4 regions of the Pseudoalteromonas sp. TB41 genome follow, and region 1 is predicted to be linked to each of the others. Evidence: predicted binding sites of a transcription regulator. Region 1 holds the regulator's gene; each other region holds the start of a gene.

Region 1 (8,195 bases):
AACTAAATTCATAAACATAGCAAACGCTAAAACACCACCGAGTTTGAAATCCCATTGCCAAAGCGCAACAACACCGGCAATTAGGATAGACCAAACCATACCGTTAATCGCACCGATAGCGAGTTCTTTTAATAATAAAAAACGTTGGTTAGTTTGGTTGATATGACCCACCGCGATACCGCGAATAACCAAAGTTAAGGTTTGGCTGCCTGCAACCCCACCCATTGACGGGACAATGCCATTGAGCACAGCAAGAATTGGTAATATAGCTAAGGTGTTTTCAAAAAAGCTCGCCACAATTGCAGCCAGCAATGCAGTTAGTAAGTTTACACCCAGCCAAATTGAGCGCTTTTTAGAGCTTTTCAACACAGGTGCAAAGGTATCTTCTTCATCATCTAAACCCGCTAAACCCAGTAAACTGTGCTCAGCGTCTTCACGTATAACATCAACGATATCATCAATGGTGATCCGCCCAAGCAAGTGTGCGTTGTCATCAACAACCGGTGCCGATATCCAATTATGACGCTCAAACAATTGTGCAACTTCGCTCTCATCCATTGAAATAGGAATAGACTCACAGTCTTCATCCATTAAATCATGAACAATTTTTTCAGGGGGGTTGGTTAATAAAGTGCTCAGCGATAGGGCGCCTAAAAAGCAGTTATTTTCATCAACCACATATAAGTCATCTGTACCCTCAGGTAATTCGCCGCGTAAGCGAATATAACGCAGTACCACATCTAGAGTCACATCGGGGCGAATAGTAACGGTATCGATATTCATCAATGCGCCAGCAGAGCGCTCTTGATACGATAAAGCCTGCGTTGCACGTTCTCTATCTTGAATATCCATAGCGCTAACAACATCTTTATAAACGGTGTCAGGTAGGCTACGTAGTACTTCCCCTAAGTCATCATGGCCCATGTCTTCGGTTGCAGCAGCAATGTGCTCGGGTGCCATTTGCGCAATAATGCCCAAACGTACATCTTCAGAAAGCTCTTCAAGCACATCACCTTGTACATCAGGATCAACGAGCTGCCAGAGCATACGGCGAATTTTATGCGGGGATGATTCTAAAAGAAGTGCGGTATCACAAGGCGCCGTCTTTGCCAGCATGCGTCTAACTTGAACAAATTGACCACTATTTAGTGACTTAGTCACCTGTTTTAGTTGTTGTAGTGGAATATCTTGTTCTAAAGCTTCAGGCATTGGCGTCCTTAATTAAATTGTATTACATGCTGGAAGGGTATAAATGCTATTCAATTTTAGTTTATCTTACTTTATGTGAGCAAACTAACTCAACCACTATTAACCTAAGCTTAGGATGATGAGTTAATAATGAACTTTTTTATTCTTGCTCATTAAATCGTTGGTCGATGAGTTCACCTATTGCGCTAAGTGCAGGCTCAGCGTCGGGGCCTTCGCATACCACCTTAACTTCTTTGCCTTGGCTGCTTTCGAGTAACATAAGTGCCAGCACGCTATCGCCAGCGGCTTGTTTGTCATCTTGAAATAAAGTGATTGTGGCATCAAATTGCACAGAAAGCTGAGCTAATACTGTCGCCGCTCTAGCGTGTAATCCTAATTTGTTTTTTATTAAAAATGTATTTTCTAACCGCATGACATGTTCTCGCAAGCTTTGATTTTATTCTTGTTCTCGATGGCGAATTTTTACATTAGGATGACTCATTGCAAAGCTTTCACCAATGGTTTGCGCTAAATAAACAGAGCGGTGTTGCCCACCGGTACAGCCAATTGCAATGGTTAAGTAGCTGCGGTTATTTCGTTCTAAATGCGGCAGCCATGTTTGCACAAATGTTTGAATTTGCCATGTAAATTTTTGCACTATGCTGTGACTTGCTAGGTAGTCTTTTACTGGTTGATCCAGCCCCGTAAGTGGCTTAAGTTCAGGCTCCCAATGCGGGTTTGGTAAAAAACGGGCATCGAATACGTAATCTGCTTCTTTAGGGATGCCGTGTTTAAAACCAAATGACTCAAAGGTAATGATCAGTTGTTTATCTTTTTTTCCGAGTATTTTTTCACGAATAGATTCAGCAAGCTGATGCACACTTAAATCTGTGGTATCAATCATATAATCAGCACGATTAATCAATACATCAAGCAGTTGTTTTTCTTTTTTTATGGCTAAATCAAGCGGCAAAGAATCAATAGATAAAGGGTGGAGACGTCGCGTTTCTGAAAAACGTTTTATTAATGTTTGATCGTCACTGTCTAAATAAAATACCGTTGGTTTAGTAAAACCAGGTAAATATTCGAGTATTTCATTAAATTGCTGTTGCTCTTTAGGTAGATTACGCACATCAACACTCACAGCAATTTTATTATAACTGTCGGAAACGCTGCGCACTAATGATGGTAATAAATTAAGAGGAATATTGTCTACACAATAATAACCTAAGTCTTCCACAACGCGTAACGCCACAGATTTACCTGACCCTGAGCGACCGCTTATAATTATTAATTCCATTTATCACCTTTCTTTATTACTACGATTGACTGACGATAACCTGATATAGTTCGCTATCCGATTTGGCGGCGCGTAACTGTTTACAAAATTCTTTATCATTGAGCTTATCAGCAATCGTGGCTAGCATCTTCAAATGCTGCTGATTATCGCCATCGGGAACAATTAACGCGACAAAAATGTCAACCGGTCGGTTATCAATCGCATCAAAATTAATAGCTGTTTCGCTCACTAAAATCAAAGCAAGGGGCTCTTGAGCTCCACTCATGCGACCATGTGGAATAGCAATGCCTCGGCCAATGCCTGTACTTCCAAGCTTTTCTCTTGCAGTTAATGCATTAAGAATATCTTGTTGTGTTAAATAGGGCAGCTTATTGTGAGCCAATTCACTGATAAATTCTAAAATTCTTTTTTTACTATTAAAAAGGACCGCAGCTTTACTGCAGTCCTGACAGATAAGTGAGCTTAGTTTCATAGTGTTAGTGTCGAGCAAGTTTCTCTTTGTGTTTAATTACTTGACGATCTAGCTTGTCAATGAGCGAGTCTATAGCGGCATACATATCTTGATGCTCAGTAGAGGCAAAAATCTCAGCGCCACTAACATGAACGGTTGCTTCAGCTTTTTGGTTTAGTTTTTCTACATCGAGAATAACGTGCACATTCGTTATGTGATCAGTGTGCCTCTGTAACTTCGAAAATTTACTATTTACGTAGTCTCTAAGCGAGTCGGTAATATCTACATGGCGACCAGTTAAATTCAGTTGCATAAACATTTTCCTCTTTGTTGTACGCCTTAAATCAAACTTTTACGTTGATTAGACGGGGGAATAGCTAGAGATTCGCGATATTTTGCAATGGTTCTCCTCGCTACTTTAATTCCTTGCTCTGCCAATATATCTGCAATTTTACTATCACTCAATGGTTTAGCTGAGTTTTCTGCAGCGATTAATTTTTTAATTAATGCACGTATTGCTGTTGATGAACATTCGCCACCATTTTCAGTACTTACATGGCTTGAAAAGAAATATTTAAGCTCAAAAATGCCACGTGGTGTATGCATGTATTTTTGCGTAGTAACACGCGATATAGTCGACTCGTGCATTTCCACCATTTCAGCCACATCGTTAAGCACCATAGGCTTCATAGCCTCAGGACCGTGTTCAAAAAAGGCCTGTTGCTGTTGCACAATACAGTTGGTTACTTTAAGTAGCGTGTCATTTCTACTTTCTAAGCTTTTTATAAACCATTTAGCCTCTTGTAAGTGCGAGCGAATAAACTGGCTATCACCACTTGATTTAACCGTACGCGACATAGCTGCATATTGGCTATTTACTCTGATCTTAGGCATGCTATCTGGGTTTAATTCAACTACCCAACGACCTTTAACTTTTTTAACCGACACATCAGGAATAACGTATTCAGACTCTTCTCTAACAATAGTGTCTGCCGGTTTTGGGCTGAGCGTATGAATCAACGTCATGATTTCTTTTAGCTCATCTTCTTTAAGCTTTGTTTTTTTCATCAACGTGCGATAGTCACGTGCAGCAAGTAAATCAATATGATCGGTTAAGATCATTTTTGTTTCGTTTAAAAAAGGTGTGTCTTTATCAAATTGATTTAGCTGAATACACAAGCACTCTTGTAAACTACGCGCGGCTATTCCCACTGGATCAAATAGTTGAATACGCTTTAATACCGCTTCTATTTCGTCAAGTTCAACTTCATCTTCGCCGTCGTTTTCTTGGTTAAAGCTTTCTAATATTTCTTCACAGCTAAGGGTTAGAATCCCTGAGTCGTCCACAGCTTCTACAATTGCAATAGCTATCGCTTCATCGGTAGGACTAAACGGCGTCAGTTGAAGTTGCCACATTAAATACTCATGCAGCGTTTCAGTCGAAGAGCCTTGATAAATAGATTCATCTTCTGGCATTGGGCCCGATGAAGAGGCAGGCGCAGCGCTCATATATTCATCCCAAGTAACATCCATAGCCATATCATCGCTAATGGTGTCTTTGGTCATTGCTTCGCCGCTATCTTGCTCATACTCGCTAGGTTTATCGTCAGCTGAGGCACTTAGCGTTAAGTCATCGTTATCGGCTTTTTGTTCGTTTTTACCTGCAGTGTCTTCGCTGTAATCATGTTCTTCAACTTCAAGCAAGGGGTTGCTATCGAGTGCTTCTTGAATTTCTTGCTGGAGATCCAATGTACTGAGTTGCAATAAGCGAATTGCTTGTTGCAACTGTGGAGTCATTGTAAGTTGCTGGCCCATGCGCAGCTGTAATGATTGCCTCATGTATCTCTAACAATCCTTTTAAATTACGGTCTGTTGACCTTTACGGATTAAAATTTGTTCAAACTAGGGGCGGTTTAATTGCGGCGCGAGGTTTGTAACCTAGTGGGCTAAGTCAAAACCGAGCAACAAAGAGTAAATCGTCCCTAGGCAGAACCCGAAGGGCAGCGCCTGTTTGGCATTGATGCTGCGTTATCGCCTATTTATGGGGAATACCACACCACATAGGCTCTGCCTTGCCTAAATACCAAACAGACTGCTGCAAATTCAACCTTGAAAGGTCAACAGACCTAAGTATAATTAATCTTAGCAGATGCTTAGTGGAATAACACACATATTAGAGCTTGAACTGCTCGCCCAAATAAACATCGCGTACTGTTTTATCGTTTAATACGTATTCAGGAGTGCCTGATGCAATTAACTCCCCATGAGAAACTATGTAGGCTTTTTCACAAACATCAAGTGTTTCGCGCACGTTATGGTCTGTAATAAGTACGCCAATGCCACGGTTTTTAAGATGCTCTATAATCTTTTTAATATCTAATACTGAGATAGGATCAACCCCCGCAAAGGGTTCGTCTAAAAGGATAAATTTAGGGTTTGCTGCTAACGCGCGAGCAATTTCAACGCGGCGACGTTCACCACCTGATAAGGCCATACCTTGGCTGTCGCGGATATGCTGAATACTAAATTCATCAAGTAAATTATTTAAGGTATCTTCGCGTTGTTGTTTATTTAATTCTTTACGTGTTTCTAAGATAGCCATTAAGTTTTGATAAACAGTCAGCTTTCTAAAAATAGACGACTCCTGCGGTAAATAACCAATCCCTAAACGCGCTCGGCTGTGCATCGGTAATAAAGTAATATCTTTATCATCAATTGATATTTTGCCTTTATCGCTAGGGACAAGGCCTACAATCATATAAAAAGTGGTGGTTTTACCTGCACCATTAGGGCCAAGTAACCCCACAATACTGCCAGCTTCAACCTCTAGGCCAACGTTTTTTACAACTTCACGACCTTTGTAGCTTTTAGCTAATAGCTCTGCTTTTAATGTGCTCATGGTTGGCCTTTATCATCTTCTTTTTTATTTTCAACAGGGACTAAAATAGTGTGTACACGGTCTGTTGAGTTTTCGTCTTTTTCTGCGCTAATTAACTGCTGCTCGATATCGTAAGTGATACTTTTAGCTGTTATTTTTTGACCTGCTTGAGCAATGCTTGCATCGCCGATTAAGGTTAAAAAACGCAGCGATACATCGTAACGCACTTCATTAGCACTGGCACTCATTATGGTGCCATCAGCTTGTGTTTCTTCAAAATATGCAGGGCTGCCTGTGGCAATTAATAACTGTTTGTTATCGCCTAGGTCATCGCGTTTGTGCACTTCTAAACGGTCAGCTGTGATACGGCGATTACCATGAATAATTTCAACATTTTTCTCAAAAATGCCTACGTTTTCTTTTAATTGACCTTCTTGCTTATCTGCACTAATTGAAATTTGATTAGCAGCGGGGGCTTCAGCAGGTTCAGCGCCATTACTGTTAAAAGCAATTAATAGTGAGGGAACAATTAAAATTTTAAATAGGTTATTGGTCATAATATAGGGTTCGCGTATGGTTAATAAGTTTAATCACCTCGGTTTTTAAATCGGCCTCAAGGCCTTTACCTGTGATTTTTAAATTAGGTCCTGTAATAACGACAGGCTGCTGTGATTGCATGGTTAATAGTTTTATATCAACATTGATGGTCTGGGCGGTGATCGTATCGATCATGGCGTTATCTACTAAATTTTGAGCGGTTACATTACCCTCTAACACCAGTTGACGGTCGTCGTAGAGTGTGGCTTCATCGGCGTTAATACGCCATGTTTGCTGCTCGTTGTATAAAGTGAATATAGGCTTTTCAAAAAAGGTAAAACCGAGTTGTTGATACAACTCCATTTTTACCGCAGTTACCTTATGGCTCACTTTACCTTGTTCATTATAAGCCGTTTGTTTTAACTCAATAGCGGTATAATCAGGCTTAGCAATAACTTGTGTTTCTTCGCTTGCAGTTATATCAACCTTAGTAAAATAAGGATACCAGAGCCAAACCATACAGCTTATGAATAAAACGCTCAGTATAATGCGCGCTACATTCATGAACTCGTTCCTTGGCTAGTTAGTGGCTTGTTATTTTCGAGCATAAGTAAGTCTGTCAGCTCTCTTACCGCACCAAAACCGCCGGGCAGTTGGGTTACATAATGTGATAAACGTTTAATAAGTGGATGAGCATCGTTTACGGCAACCGCAAAACCGACTTGCTCCATTACTGGCATGTCTGGGCCATCATCACCTATATAAGCAATTTGCTCATCGCTAAGCGCTAATTTTTGTTTTAATTCTTGATAGGCTATGAGTTTGTCTTCTTGGCCTTGATATATATGTTGTACGGTTAAACTGCTCATACGTTGCTGCACTATATGAGAATGGCGCCCGGTGATCACGGCGACTTCAAAACCGCTGTTAATCAGGGCTTTGATACCAAATCCGTCTTTGGTGTTAAATGCTTTGAGTTCTTCACCTTGGTTTCCAAGGTAAATACGGCCATCAGAAAATACACCATCAATATCACAAATTAATAGCTTTACTTTTTTTGCGCGCGCCTTTGCATCATCACTTAGCGGTTGATAGAGATCTTCAAATTGCATTTATAGCACTCCCGCTTTAAGTAAGTCTTGCATATTTAGTGCGCCAATCGGTTGATTATGCTCATTAATTACAATTAAACCATTAATACGTTTTTGTTCCATAATATTTAACGCTTCAGCCGCGAGCATCTCTTGGGTGGCTGTAGTACACGACTTGGTCATCACAACATTAATTTCAGTGCTATGAATGTCAATACGTTGCTCTAAAATACGGCGTAAATCGCCATCGGTAAACAGGCCTGATAATTGCTGGTCACTATCAACAATAGCGGTCATGCCGAGTCCTTTGGCCGACATTTCAATCAAGGCATCTTTAATCGTTTGCGTCTCGTTTATGATAGGCGTATCAGCACCACTGTGCATAACATCTTTAAGAGTTAAGAGTAATCGCTTGCCTAAGCTACCACCAGGGTGCGATAGTGCAAAATCATCAGCAGTAAAGCCGCGTGCTTCTAATAATGCCACCGCCATGGCATCACCCATAGCGAGTGTGGCAGTGGTACTTGCAGTAGGTGCTAAGCCCAATGAGCAGGCTTCTTGTTCAACTTTAATACACACATGCACATTTGCCAATGTTGCCATGGTTGAGCCTTGGTTGCCTGTCATGGCAATCATTTTGGCACCAATGCGCTTTAATACTGGAATAATATTAAGTACTTCGCTGGTTTCACCAGAGTTTGAAATGAGGATAACCACATCATTTGCTGTGATCATTCCTAAATCACCATG
Region 2 (8,195 bases), on a different contig from region 1:
TCATGAGCACCAATACACGGCGCTTCAAACACGCTTAATGTATCAACATCACCCACGTGCTCAATGCGAGCATGTATTAAATTTGAGAGCAAAAAGTCAGGTACTATGTGCACATCGACGGTGGTATCACCTAGCTGTAATAAAATATCAGCTATTCGTTTTTGCGCTTTCATGGGGAGAGCTATATAAAGTATGTCTATTTCGCCATTACGAGCAGCATCTACTGCACTTTGTATACGCCCCTCAACACCTTGCTGTTCGAGTTGTTCAAACAAACGCTCGGGGCTTCTGTCGTCGTAAAAACCTTTAAAGTTAAACCCTAACTCGTCGTGTTTTACAATTTCAGCATGTAAATAAGCAGCAGACTCTGTAGCACCAATAATGGCCACATTGCGTTGTGATAGTCCTAACTTACGGCGACTACGTTTATACCAATAAACCCCTAAGCGCCAAATAAATAAATATGCCACACTTAACGTAAACCAAATAGCTATTCCCACGCGAGAAAGTGACTCAGTAAACTTAAATAAAAAAGAAACAACCAGTAAAAACGCAAAGGCAATTAAAACACTACCCCATGCACACATTACCATTGTTCTAAATTTGCCCGCTCGCCAAGAGCGATAAGTAGAAAACAGCTCAGCGCTGTATAAAAAACTAAGTGCAACAGTTAGTGCTGAAGCAGCATAAATAGGAGTGAGTTTAAAATTATAAATTAGGGCTGCGCACTGAAAGGCTAAAAACAACGCAAATATGTCGAATAATCGGTAAAAATTGGCATCAGAGGAACCTGAAGGTTTAAATGTCCTTGGAGATGTCATTTTGCTTAATTCCTTATAGCTAATTCAGTGTGAGTAGCACCTCACAAAATCCACGAGGATAATATAGTATTAGCCAATTTTGTTCAATTACTGATTCCGACAAAAGTACTAAAATTCATGTTTAAACATTTTAGCTAACTCTTGCTTTGTTCACTAAGTATCAAGAATACTCACATTTTAATTAAATACCCCCTTGAACCAACTCCAAACCCCAAACGAATATCCATCAAAAATATCAATGCCCAATGCTGACTTAATCAAATATAAAACCAGCAATGTAAGTAAAATAATAAAAATAGCCGCGATGCTTAAAATTAGCGCTTGAGCCAATTTTGCTACTTTTTGCTCTTTTGCGCTTAATTCACGCCTGTTTAGCCCCGCTAAAAAAACATAGTAGTAACGGTATTTAAAAAACTTAACTACGCCTCTGCAATCAACAGCATGATTACCCCACTGCCTAGCACCAATGGCTATTTTTAAATACGCTAGCTGTTCATCGGTAAAAGTAGATTGAATGTTTTTAGGCATTCGTTCTAGTAAACTTCTAATAGCTGGATCTTGCTGTAAGTTCGACAAAAAAACCTCAAATTCTACGTGATTATTAATTGCCAATTATTTTAAACAACAATTTAATAATAAAAAGCCAATTAAAACTTAATTGGCCTTTTATTTGCTAAAAGTACTTTTATTTAAGTGTACTAGAGCGATAAGTATTATTATTTAACCAGCTTGGTAGCTCTACTGTCGGTACAGTGCCATCTTGGTTAATATTTGTTTGGTGGTACGAATGCTGGTTCCAAATGCGAGTTGCATTTTTCCACGGTTTACTGGTATCAGCAGCACCATAAACAGTTACACCCTTGTTTATACTATAACGACTATCAAAGTTGTTAGAAACGGTAATTAACTCAGCATTGTCATCACCCGATAAATCTACAATTAAAGGGTACTCCCAAAGTGACCATGTAGAATTTGCAACAGTCGATAACACTTCACCATTAATACCATTTAAAACTCTAACCTTGAGGTGATCTTGTACGATAACTTCATCAATGCCATCGCCATTAAAGTCATAGGCGCTGACACCCATTTTACCGTTAAATACATCGCCATTAGCAAACGACCATACAACTTCACCCGAGGTATTGTACATATCTACAGAGCTGTATCCTGAGTAGACTATCCCTAAACTATTAGCACCTAAAAAGTTTGAAACTGCTTGAGCGCCGCCACCTAAATTATTAGGGTTTGTTATTTCCCATTTAACGTTACCATCATGCTCAAGTACCGCAAAAACACTTTCAGATGTGTTATTACTAGGATTACTAATAACTATTTCAGGTTCCAAGTCATCATCCAAGTTAACAACTGAACTAAACCACATGCCCCCTGGTGCACCATATTGCCATAGTTGCACACCATTTGAGTCATACAAACCACCACCTGAGAGCACCTCTTGAGTACCATTATTATCAGCATCAAACGCTATTGAAGCAGCAGACCAATTAGTGCTGTAAAGTAAACCTGTTTCATAACTGAATACATTATTTCCGTTTACAATCTCAACAACACCGTCATTATTTATATCACTTAAAGTTACTGAACCTAGTGGTTTGCCCGATTTAGCAAACTCTTTTTTAACTTCACCTAAATGGTTAACGACTTGTATTACAGGTGAAGCAAAATCACTTAAAACTATTTCAACAACGCCATCACCATCTAAATCGGCTGCAGCTACCGTGTTACGAGGGTCACTGAATACACCGCCGTTTTCGTATGTCCATAATTCGGTACCATCAATACCGCTTAAGGCACGAACTAAACCATTTTTATAGAAGACATTATTTTTGAATGTAACAACAACTAAATCAGCCACATCACTGTTATTAATAACGCCATCGCCGTTATCATCATTCAGTTGAGCAACAACAGGAGTTGAAGCAACTTGCGTGTGTTCAGGCATGAATTCGCTTGAATCCCAATGCCACTTTTGTACCATTTCAAACGGCGCTATAGGTTGAGCTTTAGCTGGTAATTCTCCATCAAACTCGCCACCTAGTAGCGCCATTGAGCCATAAAAACTTTGGCCAATAATTGGCATTTTTGCCGTGCCGTATACACCTCTGATATCAGCATAAGGAGCTAATATTACCCCCTGCCAACGATTGCCTTTAATATCTAGCTTTTGTGCATTAGTAAAGTTGAACACGGTTTTACTCGCATGGTGACGTAAACGTGCAAAGCTTTTACCTTTTACAACTACGTTATCATCACCTGTAATATTAAAAACTAAAGTGGCATCCGCAGGAATACCCCATACTTTAAAAGTATGCGCTTTAGCAAAGTCACGAGCTTCTAAATTAAATACTTGTCTATCAGAGCTTCCATCACCTTGTAAATAAAGGCCGCCCCATTTACGGTACACTGTACCTGTTTCATCCAGTTCACTTAATTGTGTACTTAAATCTTTGTAATATTGCTCTTGCTCATCAAAGTTAAATGGTAATGCCGATTCATCTTGGTTAGAAAGGATTTTAGAGCCCCACTCCATACCCCAACGAACACTCCAGTGAACATCAGTACCGCCACCGGCTACCATGCTACCAACATATTGGCGACCATATTTAAAATCGATGGTTGATTCACTAATTAAGTAATATTCTTCTGGGTTGTATGGGCGAGTGTAACCCACGCTGTAACCTTTAAGATCAATTTCACCTGCGGCGATAGCACCGTCAGCACGACCAAAGTTTGATTTAAAATCATTAAAAACAAATGCTGAAAAATTATTGGCAACGCCTAAATCTGCAGCCAGTGTTGTAGAGCTGGCTAATGTAAGTGCGATCACTGCACTCAATTTTTTAAATTTTAATAGTGAGTTAGTCATTTTTTCCCTCGAAAATGAAAAGTGCATGATGGCACCAAATTTAAGTCATTTGTTTAACGAAAGTTAATTCATCGAATTCTTGGTGAACATTATATACACAATTAAAATCAAAAGGAACAAAAAACACTACAAAAGTACCAAGTAAGTGCCCATTAAAAAGGAACAAAAACTAAAATCAATGACTTAGAGTGAGCTAAAACTCCAAAAAAGCGAAAAACAAACCAAAAAGCATTGCTAAATGTTTATTTTATGTAAACGGAATTAAAAGAGGTGAGTAGTATATCAACTCCCAAAGAAAACTAAGCATATAAAAATTTGTCTATATTTATATTAATTTGCACTTTTTATGTACGCGAGGATTGAAAGGTAACGGTGACTACTTAAGTTAAGAAAAACCGAGCATTAAATTACCGATTAAAATGTCTTTATCATTTTAAAAAGTTATGTTCCATGAGTAATAAAAATAAATGTGAGTAAGTTGTCCAATGCCAAAAACTTAAAATTTTTGTAAAAACTCAACTTAAAGAAATTGACAGATACTAATTTAGAAAACTTATTGTCAGCCGTTACTTTAAATTGGTTAATATAAAAGGTTTTTATCTTGTCGAGATTAAAGCTCTACCACCAAAGAGTAACCTCTCAGAGTGATAGAGTTAGTATATATTTATTAAAATTGGGATTAGGGATTAGGGATTAGGGATTAAGATTAAACATTCTTCTTTAAAGAAACTGGCTTTTCTATAATTACAAAAAGCACAAACGACGTTATTAAAGTCAAACAAAAAAGTGGGATCCAAAACCAGAAATATAGAAAGTCATAAATAGGATTTTTTTCAAAAAACACACTAAAAACTAAAAAACAAAATTTTAATGTTAAGCCGTGAATCAAATAATATGAATAACTCATGTTACCTAACTTTCTTAAACATTTATTAACCAACCACTTTGAACTAAACGAAGCACTACTAAAAGCATTTAAACAAAAAATAAAAAATAACACATAAATCACTGCAATCGATAAGTTATAATTTATGTCTACTAACGCTCTTGAGCCAAAAAATAATATTGCAGCTATAAAAGCTATAGTACCCATTTTCCTGGATGTTACTTTTTGAATTTTATTAAACTCATACAATAAAATGCCGCAAATAAACATCATTAAGCGTACATTCCCATCGTTAATGTAAAACCAAGTAAAACCAAATAAGGTAATTAATAACCAAAAATTAATACGGTGGTTACTTTTCCAGCTTTTCATATTTGTTGCAAAAATAATAATTGGAATAAATATGTAGTAAAAAACCTCGTAGCTTAAGGACCACGCAACAGCAATAATTGGGTCAATATCAAACAAACCAGGTAATAACATGAGGTTTTGTATTACATAAATTACAAGTAGTTTCAATTCTTGAGGTAACTTACTCTCAGAAGGAAAAATAAAAGATAAGGCAAGATAAATCAAAAACACGAAGATAAACGTTGGGTAAATCCTTGAAATACGACGTCTAGCATACGTTATTACATCAAAGCTCAACTTATTTATAATCGTACCGTATATTAAAAAACCACTTAGTACAAAAAATAGGTCAACTCCTATATGCCCTGCTGAATGAATAAATGAAGCAATATATGTAGTGTCGTATGAAAGCCAAGGGGATATTAATGAGCTGTAATGAACTAGAAAAACTAAAAACACAGCAATTCCGCGTAAACCCTCCATTGCTCGAAGTGGTGTATTGGCACCATGAGATATTTCTAGTTGATTTGAAACCCAGGTAATCATATGCATTTATGAAAAATAACCCTTTATGAAATTTTTGAAATTAAATGTGTTTATTTTAAAATTTAAATAAAGATGATAATCTTTTTTTAATAGGTAGGCTCAATAGTAAAACACTTGAAGGATTTGAAAACACATTCTTTAGAGCGGATAGTATTTGGCGCGTTTTAATTTGTCTTACTAACACTAAATAGTTGTATGCACAGATTAAGTTTTTTTCACGACTTTGCTGAGCATTTAATTCTTCTTCTGATAGCGTATGCTCATGCATAAACTTTTTATCAAAATCTAAAAGCTTAGTGATATGAGACACTTCCATTTTACTTGATATAGAACCATCACGAATAGTGTAAATATAACCTGCCTGATCAAGTACCTGTGCATTTGCACCATTTGCTAAGCAACTTGCTAAAAAATAATAGTCTTCCCCAATTCTAACTTCTGGCCAGTATTGAATATCCTTTGCTTTTACAAACTCATTTTTAAACAAAGGTTTAACATAACCCGTTGATTTAACATTTGAAAATACGAGATTCGTTTTAATGAGAAACGATAAACTTAAATCACCTAAGGGTAAGTCAGATGTTGAATAAAAAGGCTTAGAAATTACACCATCACTATTTAATTCACAAAAATTATCGATTAGAACATCAGCGGTTTCAGAAGCCGCATTTAACATATTTGTTAACCTACTTTCATGCATTGCATCATCTGAATCTAATACAGCTATCCATTTTCCTTGCGCTGCAGCAAAGCCGATATTACGAGCAGCACCTGGACCGCCATTTTTTTCAGAACGAAGTAACTTAACGCGTAAATCTTTAACTGATTCAACCACAGCACATGTAGAATCGCTTGATGCATCATCAACCACTAACACTTCAACCGAAACTCCTTTCTGTGCCAAAGCAGAATTGATCGCGGTTAAAATAAAATCTTGTGCATTCCATGCGGCAATTACAATTGAAACATCAATAGCGTTTGACATTATTAATCCTAAATAAATTACGTATACTTACTAACTCGGCCTTTACTAAATAAGCCATAAAAAAAACCAACTCCATGAGATAGATCACATAAAGAATTTAACAACGAACTCTTAGGTGATAAGGCATGATAAGGTAAAAAAAACAGGCCTTTCGCTAAATAAAGTGTGCCTTTCACTATACAGGTTGTATAGTTTTCAAAAGGCGTTCTAATTGCAGACTCAATCATAAAGCCGGTAGCGCCAATTCTAAACGTTCGACGCATCGCCCACTTAATCGATAAGCGACTTTGCGCGATATATTCGCTAACAACAGCCGTTTCACTCCATACAAGCTTGCCGCCTAACTGGTTAACCCGTAAAAACAACTCTTTATCTTCGCCGCCATTAATAAGCGCAGGATTAAAACCAAGCTTATTGGCCTTCATAAAATTAATATCTATCAAAACATTATTAGTTGCCGCCCATTTTATTTCAGCGCCATCGGCTAATTTACGTTCATGGTATACCGTAGCGTTACAATAAAATGAACTAGTCCCTTCAGGAAATATTGCTAACTGTGGGCCTGAGGCAACATTAGCGCTATCGTTCGTTTTTACCAAGGTTTTAATCCAATCCGGAGAAGCAAAAGCATCATCGTCTATAAATGCTAAATACGAATAGCCTTCCTGTTTCGCAAAGTTAAGTGCTGCATTTCGTGCGTGGGGGATCCCTTTTATTGGCTCCAGCAAATACTTCACACTTTTTTCACTGGTGTTATAACTAGTAAGTATTTTTTGAATCTGCTCATCTGCTTGCTTATTATTTTCTACAACCAGTATGTCTATTTGATAGTCACCAATGTTAGTGAGTGTCTGCAAGCTTTTTAAACACTCATTAAACGTTGTGTTCCTTGTACCTGTAGTTAAGGTTGCTACAATTATTTTTTGCATAATATTTCGCTATTAATAATTTATCTTTGCAGAATTTTTCTGTTTAAAGCCGCTCTAATAAAGCGAAATGGTACAAAAAGCATTGTTATTGGAAATCTCTTGAATAAGAATTTTGCCAAACAGCGATTAAAGCCCACCTGCGAGATTAAATGTTTTATCATCAAAAAAGAGTAGCGATTTAAATGAAGCTCAGTCTTTTCTTTAATAAAATCATATTCCTCTTTTTGTAAAGAGAAGGTAGATAGTATCTTTTTATACAAAATAAAGTGATATCCTTGTTGAGAAGATGATGCAAGCTTATCCCAATCAAACGAATCAAAATAGATGTTTACACCCTCACCACAGTGAATGTTTTTATTAAATGAAAAAATAACTTTTTTACAGTTACTCACCAATTGCAACCAGAGAAAAAAGTCTTCTCCGGCACTTACTAAAGAGGGATCAAAGCGCGCATCAGGTTGCGATTTAAAATCATAAACAATACACGAAGTTTGGCTTAAATAATCTTTAATAAATAAGTTAAAACAACTAGCACCGGATAACTCAGCTAGCTGTTTATCTGCACTTAACTCAATATTATATGCGGCAGCCGTATCATTCCAATGCTTGAAGCAATCCAATGAAGAAAACCAAGAACTTTTTTCATCAAAACGGCTATGATCACAAAAATAAAATCCCGCACCTAATGATAACGCTGATAACGCTTCTGAAATGTGATGCTCTTTCCAAACATCATCTGAGTCTAAAAAAGCAACAGTACTGATTCCACACTGTTGCAGATAATCTAATG
Region 3 (8,195 bases), on a different contig from region 1:
ATACCGTCTTTACCTGAGGCGATACCAGCGGTTTTAAACCAAGAAAGTAGCTGGCGTTTTCTTCCCGCTAGCTCTAATCGAATACCTCGTTTTTTAAATATCACATCTAGGTCTGCGAGCATGGCCATAACGCTTAAATCAAGATGAGTGAAGCAGGGCACAGCATCAATAATGACACATTGTGTGTCGTCTTTTTGTCTTGCATATTGCTCTAACAAGCGGCGTTTAAAATAACTGGCATTAAAATAGGTTAAAGGAGAATTAAAGCGATATATAAAAACCCCTTGTACTGCTTTGGCTTTATCTGTTTCGTCTAAGCTTCTTACTACGCCTTTTATATCCACACCTAAAATGGTGTCTGATGGGCGCATAACAGTTCGAATAAATTGAAATAACCCTAGTAATACAGCAAGGGTAATTCCTGGTATAACACCAATAAACAGCACAGCAAAAAGTGTGGCTGAGGCTAAGTAAAATGCCTGCTTATCTTTAAATTTTAATTGCCAGACTGCCTTTAAATCAAGCAGGTGAACAGAGGCAATTATTAATACAATCCCGAGTGCAGCACTGGGAATAAATTCAAGCGGCGCCGTTAAAAAAAGAGCGATAACGCCAATAATAGCGGCAGCTATAATCGAAACTAATTGGGTTTTTCCGCCAGAGTCGTCGTTTACGGCTGTGCGTGAGTCGGCACCACTAACGGCAAAGCCTTGTGATAATGCTGACGCTAAATTAGCGATGCCCAAGGCTCTAAATTCTTTATCGGCATCGATGTCGTAGCCATTCTTTGCTGCAAAGCTTCGCGCTGTTAGCATCATGCTGACAAAGCTAACTATGGCTAAGTTGAGTGCCGGTACAACAAGTTCTCGAATAATACCCACGTCAAATACTGGGGTGTTAAACACAGGCAAACCACCGGTTACTGTGCCTATGGTTTTTATTTCAAACTGCTCTAAATTAAATAACCAAACGAATACCGCACCTAGTGCAATGGCAAACATAGAGGCTGGCCATGTAGGTTTTAAGCGCTTTAACACAAAGTAAACGCCGAGGGTAAATAAAGCCATTAGTAAGGTGGGAATATGAGTTTGCGATAAATACGTAGGAACGCCACCTAAACGCTCAAGCAAGTAGCGCTCATCAAAGGTAAAGCCAAATACTTTAGAAAACTGACCAACAATAATGGTAATAGCCACACCGTTTAATAACCCCATTAAAATTGGTTTAGATAAAAAGTCGGCTAATACACCTAGCTTAAAGCGGCTGGCAATAAAGCACCAAAAACCGGTCATTGCGGTCATGGTGATCACTAATTGCCAATGTTTAAAGCTATCGCCTGCAGCGAGTGGAGTAACAACTGCAGCAATAACCGCACATGTTGCGGCATCAGGGCCAATAATAAGCTGTTTAGAGGTACCAAAAAGTGCATAAAGCATCATAGGTAATACGCAAGAATACAGGCCAACTGCAGCATTAACGCCTGTAAGTTGCGCATAAGCTATAGCAACAGGTAAAGCAACGGCTGCAACCGATAATGCCGCCCTCACATCATCAGCAAACCATTGGCGTTGATAATTAAATAAGGTGTGTAAACCTGGCATAAAGCTATATAGACGCGACAACACTTCAAATTCCCTGCTAATAATTAGGAGTCGATAGTAAGTTCTCTTTAATAATAAGTATAGTAACTAAACGTGTTAGATGCGCTAAATAGGGGGATTTCTAGTATATTAATAAGAGGAATATAGTTTAAAAACAAAAAAGCCCAGCAAGTTACTGGGCTTTGTAAGTCAAATGACTGCTTTAAAAATTAGCTGTTCAATTGACCAGTAGATGATTCTATGTGGGCGCGAACAAACCACTGATATTGCTCAAGCTCTGCAAGTTGCGCAATGATCATATCTTCAGATACCGGATCAAGCTCAGCAAGTGATTCTATGGCTTTACGGTGATCACCGTTAACGCCGTTATATACTTTGTCTAATGCGGCTAAGTGTTCAGTTACTAAGCCTTTACCTATGGCGTAATCTTCCCATGTACGACGCTCAACAATCGATTTTGGTGTGCCAACTGGGACGCCGCCTAAAGTGGCAATACGTTCTGCTATGGTGTCGGTCATTTCACGGACGGTTTCTACTTGTGGGTCTAGCATTTCATGTACGCCAATAAAGTTTGGACCTACTACATTCCAATGAATATGTTTTAAAGTTAGCTGTAAATCAATTAGCGCTACCATGCGATTTTCTAGTACAGATATTGCTTTATTTGCTGATTCGTTTTCTACACCGGGAGCGGTAAATTCAGCGACTTTATTTGCATTATTACTGTTACTCATGATTCCTCCTACTATTTCAAAAATAGTGCTCGCTTTACTCTAGTGAGTATTTAAATTGCGATAACGAACACCTCTTGTATTTATAGAAGCAATCGTCATGCCGATAGTGACATAGTTTTAACTAACTGAAAAATAGCAGTTTAATTTTTATTTATAGTACTTGATAAAGCAGCAAGATTAAGTGCATATGAAAAATATGCACTTTTTTGTAAATTCTGCAAAACAGCAGTACTTTAAAGTGTTAGCGAATAGCGTGCCCTTTATAGTGGTTATAATGAAGGTATTATCATTGTTGATTAATGTCCTGTTACATATACTCAACTTAAAGATTCATTAAAGGAGAAGTGTATGTTGAGATTTTTTTCCATCGAGCAAGGAGTGATCAAAGAGTTAGAGCCTTTACCTGATACCCCTGTTGAAGTATCCATAAAGAATGCACATTGGATTGATACTATTAATCCAACACCGCAGGAGCAAAATGCGCTTGCAAAAACGCTCAATATAACTTTTCCAGATTCGGTAGATGTAGAAGAGATTGAAACGTCGTCAAGGTGCTTTATCGATAATGAAGGTTTACATGTGCATGCATTGTTTATGTCACCTAATGAAGGGCGATTTAATACTGTAACGGTAGCTTGTTTGTTGCAAAACAATTGCTTACTTACTATTCGTGATGAGGAATTGGCTGATTTTAGACTACTGCGCTTAAGAGCGCGAAAAGGTCAGGTGGCATGCGATACAGCAAAACAATTATTAATCACTTTATTTGATCAAAAAGTTGAAAACCACGCGGATATGCTCGAAGACATGCATCATCAATTAGAGAAGCTCAGTGCTTATGTACTTGAAGAAGATAACTCAGACTTAGAAGAGGCGGTTGGTCGCATAGCTCGCTTAGAAGATGCTAATGGTAAAGTGCGTTTATGTTTAATGGATACGCGACGCAATATTTCGTTCTTAATACGCCGTATAGGCGCGCAAAATGACGAGCGCGAATCTCTTCGAGAAATTGTACTCGATATAGAAACTTTAATGTCGCACTGTACCTTTTTGTTCGACAAGGTGAACTTTTTGATGGATTCAACACAAGGCTTTATTAATATTGAACAAAATCAAATTATTAAAACCTTTTCTATTGCCTCAGTGGTTTTCTTACCGCCTACAGTAGTGGCTAGTGTGTATGGTATGAATTTTAATATAATGCCTGAGCTACAATGGGAATGGGGTTATCCATTTGCAATTGGCATTATGTTGCTGTCGGGCTTTGCCCCTTATTTATTTTTTAAACATAAAGGGTGGTTATAATACTTTAATATTGCAAGCTGAGCGCTCAAATCATTACCCAGTATATTGATGTGCTTTTAATACTTCAAGGGGAATAATATCTAGCGCTTTTTGGTTTGTTGCTTCAAGTACAACAGGAGGAGCAACATTTGCAGCAATGGCATGATACCAACGAATCGCACATAAGCACCACTTATCGCCAGCTTTTAAGCCCGCAAAATCATACAAAGGATTAGGGCTAATTAAATCGTTACCTTGCGCCTTAGAAAATTGCAAAAATTCGTCGGTCATAATGGCGCACACACTGTGATTACCAAAGTCTGAATCTGGCACATAGCAAAACCCTTCGCGAGTATAGCCGCCATTGCCACAACATAGCTGTAGGCGAGTTCCCAATACATTTAATTGATTAGCCATATGACAAATTACCTTTTAGTAATAACTGCTGAAAAGAGCTGTTTACCATAACAGGCTGTTAGTGACTTAGCTATATACGAAGAGGCTTCTGGGTAGGTATTTGTTTATAAAAATAGCTGCGCTTTGCGTAAATTCAAAACGCAGGTTTTTTATTGTGCTATTAATTAAGATAATAGCGCCGCAGCTAAGCGCACAAAATCAGAAGAGGTTAAAATACCTACCAGCTGACCTTGCTCGCTAACCACAGGCATACAGCCATGGCGATTCTCTACAAAAAACTTAACCACATCTGATAATGGCTGGGCTGGAGTGACACTAATAAAGTCACTCACCATAATATCTTCTACTTTTGTGAGTTTTTCTTTGCGTTGTAGTGCATTTGCGCCAAAAGTAGCCATGATCCCCATTACTTTGGCGATCATAATTTTTTGCGTAAGCATGCCAACAAATGCGCCATCTTCGTCGATAACGGGAATGTGACGAACATTTTTTTCTTTCATTAAATTATGTGCGTCGTGCAAAGTACTTTTTATATTCACTGAGAATGGGTTAGGTGTCATTAAGTCTGCAACGTTTTGACTCATGTTTATTCCTTTATAAAGCGTGTGGTATATCACATTATATTAGCGCGCTTTTTAAGCTTTGCACCTTATTGAGATCAAGGTTTTTGCAGATTTAATTCACAGGAGGGAAACAGGCATCACTTAATAAAACACCCTAAAGCGTTTTATTAAGTGATAAAAAATGACGATGGGTGAATGTTATTCGTAACCACGTTCTTTTTTAGTTTTAATAACCGCAATGTAACCGTGCCAACTAGCGTAACTAAGTAGTGGCATAATAATAATGAATCCAGCGGCACCCGCAGCAAAGCCCAGTGCCACAAGTACAAATATACAAATAGACCACACCAGCATGGCTGCAAAGTTTTCTTTAACTGCATGTATTGAAGAAACCACGGCAGTCATTATATCAACGCGTCTTTCCATCATAATTTGCGGGGTAAATGCCGAAATTGAAAACACACTAACCAGTAAAATACCGCCAATAATACTGCCTATGGTTAAAAACGCCGAAAGCTCTTCAAATGTTGGGTTTGCATGGCTTGGGTACAATGCATGAACAATTGCAGCTAAGCGCATCCAAATAACCATAATTACCATAAGTAACACGGCAAAACCCCACTCACCTACAGGGTTACGAAACATCGATTTTAATGAATGGCTTAAAGTAGGTTTATGGCCTTTTTCAAGCTCCCAAGCCACATCGTACAAACCAACCGCAAACACAGGACCTATTAAGGCAAATGCAACCGTGGCTGGCAGTATGGCAAGGTGGCTGTCGGTAAGTACAACAGAGTAAACAATCGCTACGGGAATAAGTGTGAAGATTAAACCGTAAATTAAGCTCAGCATGGGCGCGCGCGCCATATCCTTAAACGCTAACGAAAGCCAATGAAAAGCGGCAAATGTATTTACTTTGTTGCACTCTAAACAACGTGCGAATTTGGTGTCTTTTTCTATTGTGTTTGTAGTTGGCATAAAGATGCTCCTTTTTTAGTCACCTTTTAGTTTTAGAACATAGATGTTTTATTTACAACTCATAAACAACTTATACGCAAGATTTAGTTGCATTGTTCATTTGTTAATCATTTTTATTGCGTGTTAGCGATTAGGTATATTTTTGAGCACGTACTTAAAAAAGTGGGTTCGTATTTCTTTTACACAGTGGTAATCTAAACGCTGTAGCTAATTTTAAGAGACCGTAATGAAGGAAAATAAACAACAATATCAAGGAGCTTTATTGAGCAGTAAACGGTTTTTACCTCTGTTTGTGACACAGTTTTTCTCCGCTTTAAATGACAATGTTTACAAGCAATCAATCCTCCTTATTTTAATTTTTCAGGCTGCTACGGTGGCCGATGGTGCTTTTTATTCTAACGTGGCTGCGGGATTATTTATTTTGCCATTCTTTTTATTTTCGGGCATGGCTGGTCAAATTGCAGAAAAGTTGGAAAAATCAAAGTTGATCAGCATCGTAAAGTTTTGCGAAATTCCAATAATGCTGGTGGGCGTGGTATCTATTTTAACCGAGCAGGTTTGGTTAATGTTAGGTACTGTGTTTTTAATGGGTTTACAAAGCACTTTTTTTGGGCCATTAAAATACTCAATTTTACCGCAGCATGTGGCTCCTCATGAATTAACCAAAGCTAATGGGTTAGTTGAATCTGGCACTTTTGTGGCTATTTTATTGGGCACCGTATTTGGCACTTATTATATAACTCAAGCTGCAGGCCCTGTTTATATCAGTATCGCGATAGTGAGCTTGGCGGTTATTGGTTATTTGAGTAGTCGTTTTATACCAAAAAGTGCTGCGAATGATGCTAATTTAAAGGTATCGCTTAACCCTATTTCCTCGACCAAAAGTGTATTTAATGCGCTTAACGCACAAACCGAGTCGGTGGGTAAATCAGTATTGGGGATCAGTTGGTTTTGGCTTATTGGTGCAGTGATATTAACCGCGCTCCCTAACTATGTAAAACATGTAATGGGAGGCGATGAGCTGGTGGTTACCTCAGCTTTAGTGGTGTTTTCGTTGAGTATTGCATTGGGGTCTTTACTTTGTGAGAAGCTATCGCGCTCACGTATTGAGTTAGGCATTGTGCCTTTTGGGGCGCTTTTAATTAGCTTGTTTTTATATTTATTAAGCCAAGAGCCAAGCATTGAGTTTTATCGCCAAACTAATGAATCGCTGCTTACGCTTGAACAAGTGATTAATACCGGCGATATGCTCTGGCACTTTATTTGGATGGCTGGTATTGGTATAGCTGCGGGTTTTTATACGGTGCCACTGTATGCACTTATTCAGCAGCGTACTCACCCAGATAGCCGTTCACGAGTGATTGCTGCCAATAATGTACTAAACGCCTTATTTATGGTGGGCAGCGCTGTTTTAAGTATTGTTACCCTAACGCTTTTACACTGGGAGATTTCACAATTACTGTTGTTATTAGCAGGGCTTAATTTACTGATATCGCTGTACATATATAGCAAAGTGCCTGAGTTTTTCTTACGTTTTATTATTTATATTTTAGCGATTTGCATGTATCGAGTACGCACTAAGGGAACGCTTAATATGCCCGATGATGGGGCTGCCGTGGTGGTGAGTAACCATGTTAGCTTTGTTGATTGGATGTTTATTTTAGCCGCGTCACCTAGGCCAATTCGGTTTGTCGTGTTTGCCCCTATTTATTATTCACCAGCACTTAATTGGTTGTTTAAAATGGCCAAAGCCATTCCAATTGATAGTGAAAAAGCAAATCCTAAGGCGTTTAATAAAGCCTTTGACGATATCGCTCAGGCACTAGAGCGTGGAGAGCTGGTGGGAATTTTTCCTGAAGGCAAGCTCAGTGGAGATGGCGAGGTTGATGTATTTCGCCGTGGCATTGAAAAAATAATTCAGCGCACACCGGTGCCTGTTATTCCTGTCCATTTAGATGGACTATGGGGCAGTATGTTTAGTCGAAAAACAAAGTGGCGATTGCCTAGACCAAAGTGGTCGTTGGTCACTGTCACCATTGGTGAAATGGTGGCTGCACAGAAGGTTAATGCCGATGATTTGCGCGAGCGAGTGGTTGCTTTAAAGTAGCTTAATAAAAAAGCGCTGCAATTAATTGCAGCGCTATGGTTGTATTACTTAATAGTTATTAACGGTCTAAGTTCATTACTTTAGTCCATGCCGCAACAAAGTCTTCTACAAACTTTTGCTTTGATGTATCAAAGGCATATACTTCGGCAACTGCACGCAGCTCTGAATTTGAACCAAAGATCAGATCAACTGAAGTGGCGGTGTACTTTTGCTCACCTGATTGACGATCAAAGCCTTGATAAATACCCGCATCTGACGACTTTTTCCAAACCGTCGACATATCTAATAAATTAACAAAGAAGTCGTTATTTAGAGTGCCTGGCTTGTCAGTAAATACGCCGTAATCAGTGCCTTTGTAGTTTGCATCAAGTGAACGTAAGCCACCGATTAATACAGTCATTTCTGGCACGGTTAGGTCAAGCTGATCGGCTTTATCTATTAGCATTTCAGTTGGCGACTTATAGCTTTTTTCTGCATCAAAGTAGTTTCTAAAGCCATCGGCAGGCAGCTC
Region 4 (8,195 bases), on a different contig from region 1:
ATTTGATTAAGTAAAACGGGCATTCCTTCACGGATGTTGCGTTTGCTACGACTACCAATAAGAGCCGTTGGATCTTCAAGGTACTGCGCTCTGATAAAGTGTGCAGGGCGCATATCAATACTTAAATGGGATGGAGTAATCACTTCACCTCGTGCTAAATTGGTAGTTGCAACTACAACAGGTGCTGATTCAGTGATTCTGACATGAACGTACTGTGCCCAGTTGTCACTATCGTTACATTTTATTTGAATAGTGACTTGGCGATTAAAGGGAGGCTCACTTGGCGTTATTAGCTCAGGCTCAGAATTACATTGGCGATCGGGAATGCGGCTATCTAGCGGTAATGCGCTAAACTGTATTTTGTTATCATTTGTAGTCACTGCTTTTTGAGCAACATAAGATACAGCCATTTCTTGCAATAACTCTTTACTAAATACTTGTGCCTTTAGTGGCAAAGCGAAGCAGAGGCTAGCAAGAAAATAAAAAACACTGTATCTTCTGGTTTTTTTTAACAAACTCATAATGTTTCGACTATGCTTATGGTTGCAAACAGGGTATAAATATTTTGCGTCAGAATTTAGACGCCCCCGTTGTGTTATGACGCTTTATTAATTGAAAGCAATTATCGTTCCTTATATTTGTTTTCTTAGGAGATTTAAATGGCCGGCATTTTAGACTCAGTAAACCAACGTACGCAGTTGGTTGGGCAAAACCGCTTGGAATTATTGTTATTTAAGCTTAATGGGCGTCAGCGCTTTGGTATTAATGTGTTCAAGGTAAGAGAAGTTCTTCAATGCCCTCCATTGACTAGCATGCCGAAATCTAACACTTATATCCGTGGCGTAGCACATATTCGTGGGCAAACTATTTCGGTGATTGATTTATCTATGGCCGTAGGCGGGCGCCCAATAAAAAGCATCGAAGATGGCTTTATAATAATTGCTGAGTATAACCGTACAGTGCAAGGATTCTTAGTAGGTGGTGTTGAACGTATAGTTAACATGAACTGGGAAAAAATAATGCCACCGCCGTCAGGAGCGGGTCGTTATTCTTATTTAACAGCCGTCACTGAAATTGAAAATGAGCTCGTTGAGATACTCGACGTAGAAAAAATCTTAAACGAAATCTGCCCAGTTAATACTACCGTGAGCGATGATGTCGCCTCGCAAGGTAATATACAAAAAGATTTAGGCGAGAGAATAGTATTTATTGCTGATGATTCGGCTGTTGCGCGAAATCAAGTAAAACGAGCATTGGAACCATTAGGTGTAACAACTGAGTTGGCTAAAAATGGTAAAGAAGCTTTAATAAGATTAAAAGAAATTGCAGAGCTCGATTGCGTAAATGATATTACAGAGCGAGTAGGGCTACTCATTTCTGATGTAGAAATGCCAGAAATGGATGGTTACACGCTGACTGCAGAAATCAAAGCTAATCCTAAACTTGCGCCACTACATGTGATTTTACACACATCATTGAGTGGTGTTTTCAATCAAGCGATGATTGAAAAAGTAGGAGCAGATGATTTTATTGCAAAATTTAACCCAGACGAGCTTGCAACAGCCGTTAATAAATGGGTTCATCGTGATTAATAAACATAGGTGTTATTGATTTGACTAATAAAGATTTGCAGCAAAACGAATACGATCAATTTCGCTTATTTTTAGAACAACAGTGCGGTATTGTTTTAGGTGAAAATAAGCAGTATTTGGTAAAGAGCCGTTTGGCACCATTAATGTCTCGATTTAATGTTGAATCGTTGTCTGAATTGGTAAGTAAAACTCTCGGTGTGCATGAGCGCCAGTTGCGCGCAGCCGTTGTTGATGCCATGACAACCAATGAGACATTGTGGTTTAGAGATCAATATCCGTTTGAGTTACTTAAAACCAGATTATTCCCTGAGTTTAAAACGTTAAATAGGCCATTAAAAATATGGTCTGCGGCGAGCTCATCAGGACAAGAACCCTACTCAATAGCGATGTCGGTTGCTGAGTTTCAATCCAGCAGCCCTGGTGTTTTAAAAATGGGTGCACAAATAATTGGTACAGATATATCAAATACCATGCTTGATATGTGTAAACATGCTGAATATGATGCATTGGCATTGGCTCGCGGACTCTCTGCTGAACGTCGTAAAAAGTTTTTTAAAGACAGCGGCAATGGTATGGCACAAGTGGTTGATTCATTGAAAAAGCAAGTGAGCTTTAGGCATTTAAATTTGCTCGATTCGTACGCTTTAATGGGTAAGTTCGATATTATATTTTGCCGTAATGTTTTAATTTACTTTTCACCTGAGGTGAAAGCCAAAATAATTGCACAATTCTCTCAAGCACTTAACCCTAAGGGGTATTTATTTTTAGGTGCGTCGGAGTCTATGTCTGGTTTAAGTACTGACTTTGATATGGTGCGTTGTAACCCTGGTATCATTTATCAAAAGAAATGACCTTCATTAATATATTATCCCTCCTCTAAACGACGCCTATTGCGTCGTTTTTTGTTTTTATCATCACTATTTTCACTGCTGGCTCATTTATTGCTTTATCGGTACTGAGTCAATTTTTTGGAGGTAGTTATGGCTATCAGTTTTGATAAAGCATTAGGCGTGCATCCGCATGCGATGTTGATCCGTTCGCAAAGAGCAGAAATGCTCGCTACTAATATCGCAAATGCTGATACGCCCGGCTATAAAGCAAAAGATATCGACTTTGCCTCAGCATTAAAAACGGCAAAGTCCAACCAACTAAGCGGCAATACCATGGTAAGAACCAATGAAAAACACATTGCCGGTGGTACCCGTAGTGTAGGTAGTAATGAACTATTTCGTACGCCAAATCAAACAGATACAGGTGATGGCAACTCTGTTGATATACAAGTGGAACGGAACTTGTATACACAGAATGCTATGGAGTATCAGGCCAGTGTCCAGTTTCTTAATGGTAAATTTAAAGGCCTAAAAAAAGCCCTCGGTAGTCAAGGAGCCTAATTATGAGTTTATATAATGTGTTTGATATTGCTGGTTCAGGTATGAGCGCGCAAAACGTGCGATTAAATACCACGGCAAGTAATATCTCTAACGCCAATACAATTAGCTCTTCGCAAAATGAGACGTACCGAGCGCGACAACCTGTATTTGCTGCGGAGCTTACAAAAGCGTCAGCGTCAGCAAGCAACCCACAGGGCTCTGCCGTTGGTGTAAAAGTGTTAGGAGTGGTTGAAAGTAATAAACCACTACAAATCGAATATAACCCAAATCACCCGAGTGCGGATGAAAATGGATATATTTACAAACCCAACGTGAATGTTGTGGAGGAGATGGCAAATATGATTTCTGCTTCTCGCTCTTATCAGACAAATGTTCAAGTTGCTGATGCAGCTAAGCAAATGTTAAGTAAAACACTGCTGTTAGGTCAGCGGTAACTGAGGGTAGCTCATGAGTAACGATATTAGTACTTCTTCATCCTACATGGACTCTTTACGTTGGCAAGATAAGCAAGTGCCAAAAAAAGAAGAGAGTGATGCGTTAACCCAAGAAGATTTCTTTTCGTTGTTAACACAGCAGTTGTCATATCAAGATCCCAGCAAACCAGCTGATAACGATCAGATGATTGCACAAATGACAAACTTTACCATGGCTGAAGGGATCTCAAATTTAAACTCTAACTTTGAGTCTTTAGCCGCGTCGATGACATCAAATTCGGCATTGCAAGCATCAACACTGGTAGGCAAACAAGCTTTGTTGGAGTCGGATACACTGGAGCTTAATGAGTCGGGTGAATCAAGAGGTTCTGTTGTAGCTGAAAAGCCAGTCGATAGTTTAATGATCCGCATTGAAGATGCATCCGGGCAGTTGGTTAAAACTATAGATTTAGGCACTCAGCCTGCAGGAGCCATCCGTTTTGCATGGGATGGTAAAAATGAAGCGGGTGAACGGCTACCACCTGGTGAATACAACATCAAAGCAGAGGGTAGTACAAATGGGGAATTTTCAAGCCTCCCATTAGCTACATTCAAAAATATTGAAAGTGTTAATATTAACGGCTCAAGCGGCATTATTATTAATACTAAAGAAGGTGCGGTTAGGCTGACTGATGTCGCAGAAATCGCGTAATAGATTTTATGTATTTTTTAGCCAATAGGCTAAATATTTTTTAGGTTAGAGGTTAATTATGAGCTTCAATATTGCATTAACAGGCCTTGCTGCCGCACAAAAAGATTTAGATGTTACCGCCAATAACATTGCCAACGTAAATACCACGGGCTTTAAAGAGTCTCGCGCCGAGTTTGCTGATGTATACGCATCATCAGTATTTAGCGCCGGTAAAACAAAAAATGGTGATGGTGTGCAAACCACCATGGTTGCCCAGCAGTTTCATCAGGGCTCGCTGCAGTTTACTAATAATTCACTGGATTTAGCGATCACAGGTGAGGGGTATTTTGCTACCAGTCAAGACTTAGGCGCACAAGACTTTACCTACACGCGTGCGGGTGCATTTAAGCTTAATAAAGATAACTTTGTTGTAGATGCTAAAGGTAATTTTTTACAAAGCTTCCCAGTTGATGAAGTTAGTGGTGACACGACCTCTGTAAGTCTTAGTACTTCATCTGCTTTACAAATACCAGATTCTTCGGGCTCTCCGCGCTCTACTTCAAACGTTTATACATCATTTAACGTCGATTCTCGAGAAGATGTAATAGCTGTCCCTTTTGATGCAACAGACAGTACTACTTATAACTCTTCGACATCGACCACAATGTATGACTCACTTGGTGAGCCACATGTTCTACAATTCTTTTTTGTAAAAACAGCGCCTAATGAATGGCAAGTACATGGTACGCTTGACAAAACTCCCTTTGATGCAACTGGTGCCGCGACAGCAACACCAAGCCCGCTAAGTACCTTTGGGTTTGATGCTAGCGGTTTGCCTGCAACGACTAATGGTGCTCCAAATGTTGGTCCAACCTTTACTGATGTTAATTTAACCGGAGCTAATTTATCGGGTATTTTATCTAATGGCGCCCAATTTGATGATATTGCGATTAATTGGCGCGATGAGGCCGGTACTGCAAATAGAACGCCTACTCAATATGCGAGTCGCTTTGAGGTGAAAGCACTAGAGCAAGATGGTGCGACAGTAGGTCGCTTAGCGGGTATTGATATTGGTACAGATGGAAAAGTTGTTGCATCTTACAGTAATGGTGATTCAACTTACTTAGGTCAAGTTGCCATGGTGCGCTTTTCAAACTCACAAGGTTTGCAGCAAGTAGGTGACACTTCATGGAAAAAAAGTTTGACCTCGGGGGAACCAATTGCGGGTGAGCCAGGTTCAGGCACACTAGGCAACATTAATTCGTCAGCTCTTGAGCAGTCTAACGTAAACTTAACCAATGAGCTGGTTGATTTGATTAGTGCGCAGCGTAACTTCCAAGCAAACTCTCGTGCGCTTGAGGTTAACTCAACTATTCAACAGAACATCCTTCAGATCAGATAATCATATTTTGATTTACTAAGGCTGCTTAGTGCAGCCTTTTTTATTCCTCTCCTAAAATCTTATTCACACTTAAATTTAATTTGGCACTTATATTGCATTTACTCATACATAGATTTCTTAATGAGTCGATGTTATGGATAAAATGGTCTACATAGCGGCATCTGGCGCTAAACAAAGCATGCAAGGGCTTGCTCTTAAAGCCAATAATTTGGCAAATGCGAATACCACTGGGTTTAAATCTGATTTTGCGCAAGCACGGTCAATGCAGGCTTTCGGTGAAGGTTTGCCGACTCGTGTTTTTGCTATGCAGGAGCGCCCAGGATCTAACATGACATCGGGCGGTGTTGTCGAAACAGGTCGCAGCCTTGATATTGCTATGAGTGATAATGCATGGCTGAGTGTTCAGGATGCCTCCGGTAATGAAGCCTATACAAAAGTGGGTTCGTTAAATATAACGGCTGAAGGAATGTTGACTACCAGCGACGGTCGTCAAGTTATTGGCGAAGGTGGGCCAGTCATATTACCTGTACCGATTGAAAAAATTGAATTTAGCAAAGATGGCACTATTCAAGTTCGCCCTCAAGGTGCACCGGCTAACTTTTTAGAAGAAGTTGATCGGCTAAAAGTGGTTGATGCAAACAACGCTACACTCGAGAAGGGTAACGATGGCTTATTTAGAGCTAAACCAGGCCAAATAGTTGAAACATCAGCCAATGTACAAGTATTAGGTGGCACATTAGAAAAATCGAATGTAAATCCTGTGCATGAAATGGTCGATATGATCAGTCATCAACGCCAATTTGAATTACAAGTAAAACTGATGAAAACAGCTGAAGAGATTGATCAACGTCAAGAACAGCTGATGCGCATCGTTTAACTATAACGTGAGGATATTATTATGAATCCAGCATTATGGATAAGTAAAACAGGGCTTGACGCTCAACAAACAGATATATCGGTTATATCAAATAACTTAGCGAATGCCAGTACAGTGGGTTACAAAAAAAGCCGCGCTATTTTTGAAGACTTACTCTACCAAAATATTAATCAACCAGGCGGTCGCTCATCGCAAGACACCGAAATGCCGTCAGGCTTAATGTTGGGCGCGGGTACTAAGGTGGTGGCTAACCAAAAAAACTTTTCGCAAGGTAATATGCTCACCACTGAAAATTCATTAGATTGGATGATTTCAGGTCCTGGCTTTTTTGAAGTTTTACAGCCTGATGGCAATATTGCTTATTCGCGTAATGGCCAGTTTACTACCGACGGCGACGGGCGTGTTGTAACCTCGGGCGCTGGTTATGTTGTTCAGCCTGAAATGAATGTGCCTGATGATGCACAGTCAATCACCGTATCTCAAGATGGTGAAGTGTCAGTTCGCATTAAAGGTCAAGCCGAAAACGTGGTTATTGGTCAAATTACTATTAGTGATTTTATCAATCCGTCGGGCCTTGAGCCTATAGGGCAAAACCTTTATACCGAAACTGCAGTAAGTGGTGCACCTGTTCAAGGTAACCCGGGGGTTGAGGGCTTAGGTACAATTATTCAAGGTTCACTTGAAACATCAAATGTAAATGTGACCGAAGAGTTGGTTAATTTGATTGAAACTCAGCGAGTTTACGAAATGAACTCAAAGGTAATTTCAGCGGTTGATGAAATGATGAGCTACATCAATCAACAATTATAGTCTTGGGGGATTGTATGCGTAATATCATGTTATTTGCAGTAGGGACTTTACTGTTAAGCGGTTGTGTATCTACACAAAATAATGAAGTAGTGCAGGACGATCCCTACTATGCACCTATGTATCCTGAGCCTAATATGGAGCCAGTGGTAGCAACTGGCTCTTTATTCAGTACTCAGTTATCGAATGACTTATATGCCGATAAGAAAGCACTTAGAACAGGCGATATCATTACGGTTAAATTGCAAGAGTCAACCCAAGCCACAAAAGCGGCTAAAACAGAAACAGATAAACAAACAGATGCTAGCCTCGATCCTGTTATTGGTTTAGGTGGTTTACCGGTTAATATTGGTGGCGATAGTATTCAATTTGGGGTTGGTAGTGATGCGTCGTTTAAAGGTGACTCAAGATCAAATCAATCAAACAGCCTAGTTGGCGATATTTCGGTTAACGTGATGCGAGTATTACCAAATGGTAATTTGGTGATTCGCGGTGAAAAATGGCTAACGCTAAATACCGGTGAAGAATTTATTCGCTTAGAGGGGTTAGTGCGTCCACAAGATGTTAATGCTGATAATACCGTTGAGTCTAATCGTATTGCGAATGCGCGTATTCAGTATTCAGGTAAGGGTCAAACTCAAGAGGCACAAAGCCCGGGTTGGTTAACGCGTTTCTTTAGTAGCTCATTGTTTCCCTTTTAGAGGACATTCAACATGAATGGTTTTAAAGTTTTTTGTTTTATGGTGCTACTAGGCTGGCAATTTACTGCCAGTGCTGAGCGAATTAAAGATGTATCTATGGTTGAAGGGGTGCGCTCAAACCAATTAGTGGGCTATGGATTGGTTGTTGGTTTACCGGGCACCGGAGAGCAAAGCCGTTTTACCGAGCAAAGTTTTAAAGGCATGCTTAATAGTTTTGGTATTACACTACCTGCGAGTTTAAAGCCAAAAATTAAAAATGTTGCAGCGGTTGCTGTTCATGCTGAACTCCCTCCATTTAGAAAGCCAGGGCAGACTATTGAT

The links. The regulator sigma-54, encoded in region 1, starts transcription at its own class of promoters, with help from an activator protein. The targets are predictions, from matches to a motif close to GTTGGCACGNNNNTNGNNT.
Region 2: the regulator sigma-54 is predicted to act here: its motif matches at 3,916-3,934, upstream of L641_RS0105985 (choice-of-anchor A family protein).
Region 3: the regulator sigma-54 is predicted to act here: its motif matches at 2,422-2,440, upstream of dps (DNA starvation/stationary phase protection protein Dps).
Region 4: the regulator sigma-54 is predicted to act here: its motif matches at 5,569-5,587, upstream of L641_RS0112060 (flagellar basal body rod protein FlgF).

Annotation. Positions count from the first base shown of each region.
Region 1 is NZ_AUTH01000035.1:7,037-15,231, reverse strand. It holds gene mgtE (magnesium transporter) at 1-1,209, opposite strand, end outside; gene L641_RS0105460 (HPr family phosphocarrier protein) at 1,349-1,621, opposite strand; gene rapZ (RNase adapter RapZ) at 1,646-2,488, opposite strand; gene ptsN (PTS IIA-like nitrogen regulatory protein PtsN) at 2,508-2,960, opposite strand; gene hpf (ribosome hibernation promoting factor) at 2,965-3,252, opposite strand; gene L641_RS0105440 (RNA polymerase factor sigma-54) at 3,279-4,778, opposite strand; gene lptB (LPS export ABC transporter ATP-binding protein) at 5,113-5,838, opposite strand; gene lptA (lipopolysaccharide transport periplasmic protein LptA) at 5,835-6,374, opposite strand; gene lptC (LPS export ABC transporter periplasmic protein LptC) at 6,364-6,918, opposite strand; gene kdsC (3-deoxy-manno-octulosonate-8-phosphatase KdsC) at 6,915-7,466, opposite strand; gene L641_RS0105415 (KpsF/GutQ family sugar-phosphate isomerase) at 7,467-8,195, opposite strand, start outside.
Region 2 is NZ_AUTH01000036.1:98,956-107,150, reverse strand. It holds gene L641_RS0105995 (undecaprenyl-phosphate glucose phosphotransferase) at 1-821, opposite strand, end outside; gene L641_RS0105990 (hypothetical protein) at 999-1,397, opposite strand; gene L641_RS0105985 (choice-of-anchor A family protein) at 1,507-3,708, opposite strand; gene L641_RS0105980 (acyltransferase) at 4,415-5,497, opposite strand; gene L641_RS0105975 (glycosyltransferase family 2 protein) at 5,547-6,476, opposite strand; gene L641_RS0105970 (glycosyltransferase) at 6,494-7,405, opposite strand; gene L641_RS22610 (glycosyltransferase family A protein) at 7,426-8,195, opposite strand, start outside.
Region 3 is NZ_AUTH01000037.1:4,541-12,735, reverse strand. It holds gene L641_RS0106080 (SulP family inorganic anion transporter) at 1-1,625, opposite strand, end outside; gene dps (DNA starvation/stationary phase protection protein Dps) at 1,811-2,335, opposite strand; gene corA (magnesium/cobalt transporter CorA) at 2,684-3,640, shown strand; gene L641_RS0106065 (DUF2237 domain-containing protein) at 3,674-4,036, opposite strand; gene L641_RS0106060 (CBS domain-containing protein) at 4,201-4,620, opposite strand; gene L641_RS0106055 (DUF2189 domain-containing protein) at 4,798-5,577, opposite strand; gene L641_RS0106050 (MFS transporter) at 5,804-7,684, shown strand; gene katG (catalase/peroxidase HPI) at 7,743-8,195, opposite strand, start outside.
Region 4 is NZ_AUTH01000082.1:7,101-15,295, forward strand. It holds gene flgA (flagellar basal body P-ring formation chaperone FlgA) at 1-521, opposite strand, end outside; gene L641_RS0112030 (chemotaxis protein) at 660-1,592, shown strand; gene L641_RS0112035 (protein-glutamate O-methyltransferase CheR) at 1,613-2,443, shown strand; gene flgB (flagellar basal body rod protein FlgB) at 2,573-2,983, shown strand; gene flgC (flagellar basal body rod protein FlgC) at 2,986-3,417, shown strand; gene L641_RS0112050 (flagellar hook assembly protein FlgD) at 3,431-4,108, shown strand; gene flgE (flagellar hook protein FlgE) at 4,167-5,489, shown strand; gene L641_RS0112060 (flagellar basal body rod protein FlgF) at 5,623-6,366, shown strand; gene flgG (flagellar basal-body rod protein FlgG) at 6,388-7,176, shown strand; gene flgH (flagellar basal body L-ring protein FlgH) at 7,191-7,874, shown strand; gene L641_RS0112075 (flagellar basal body P-ring protein FlgI) at 7,887-8,195, shown strand, end outside.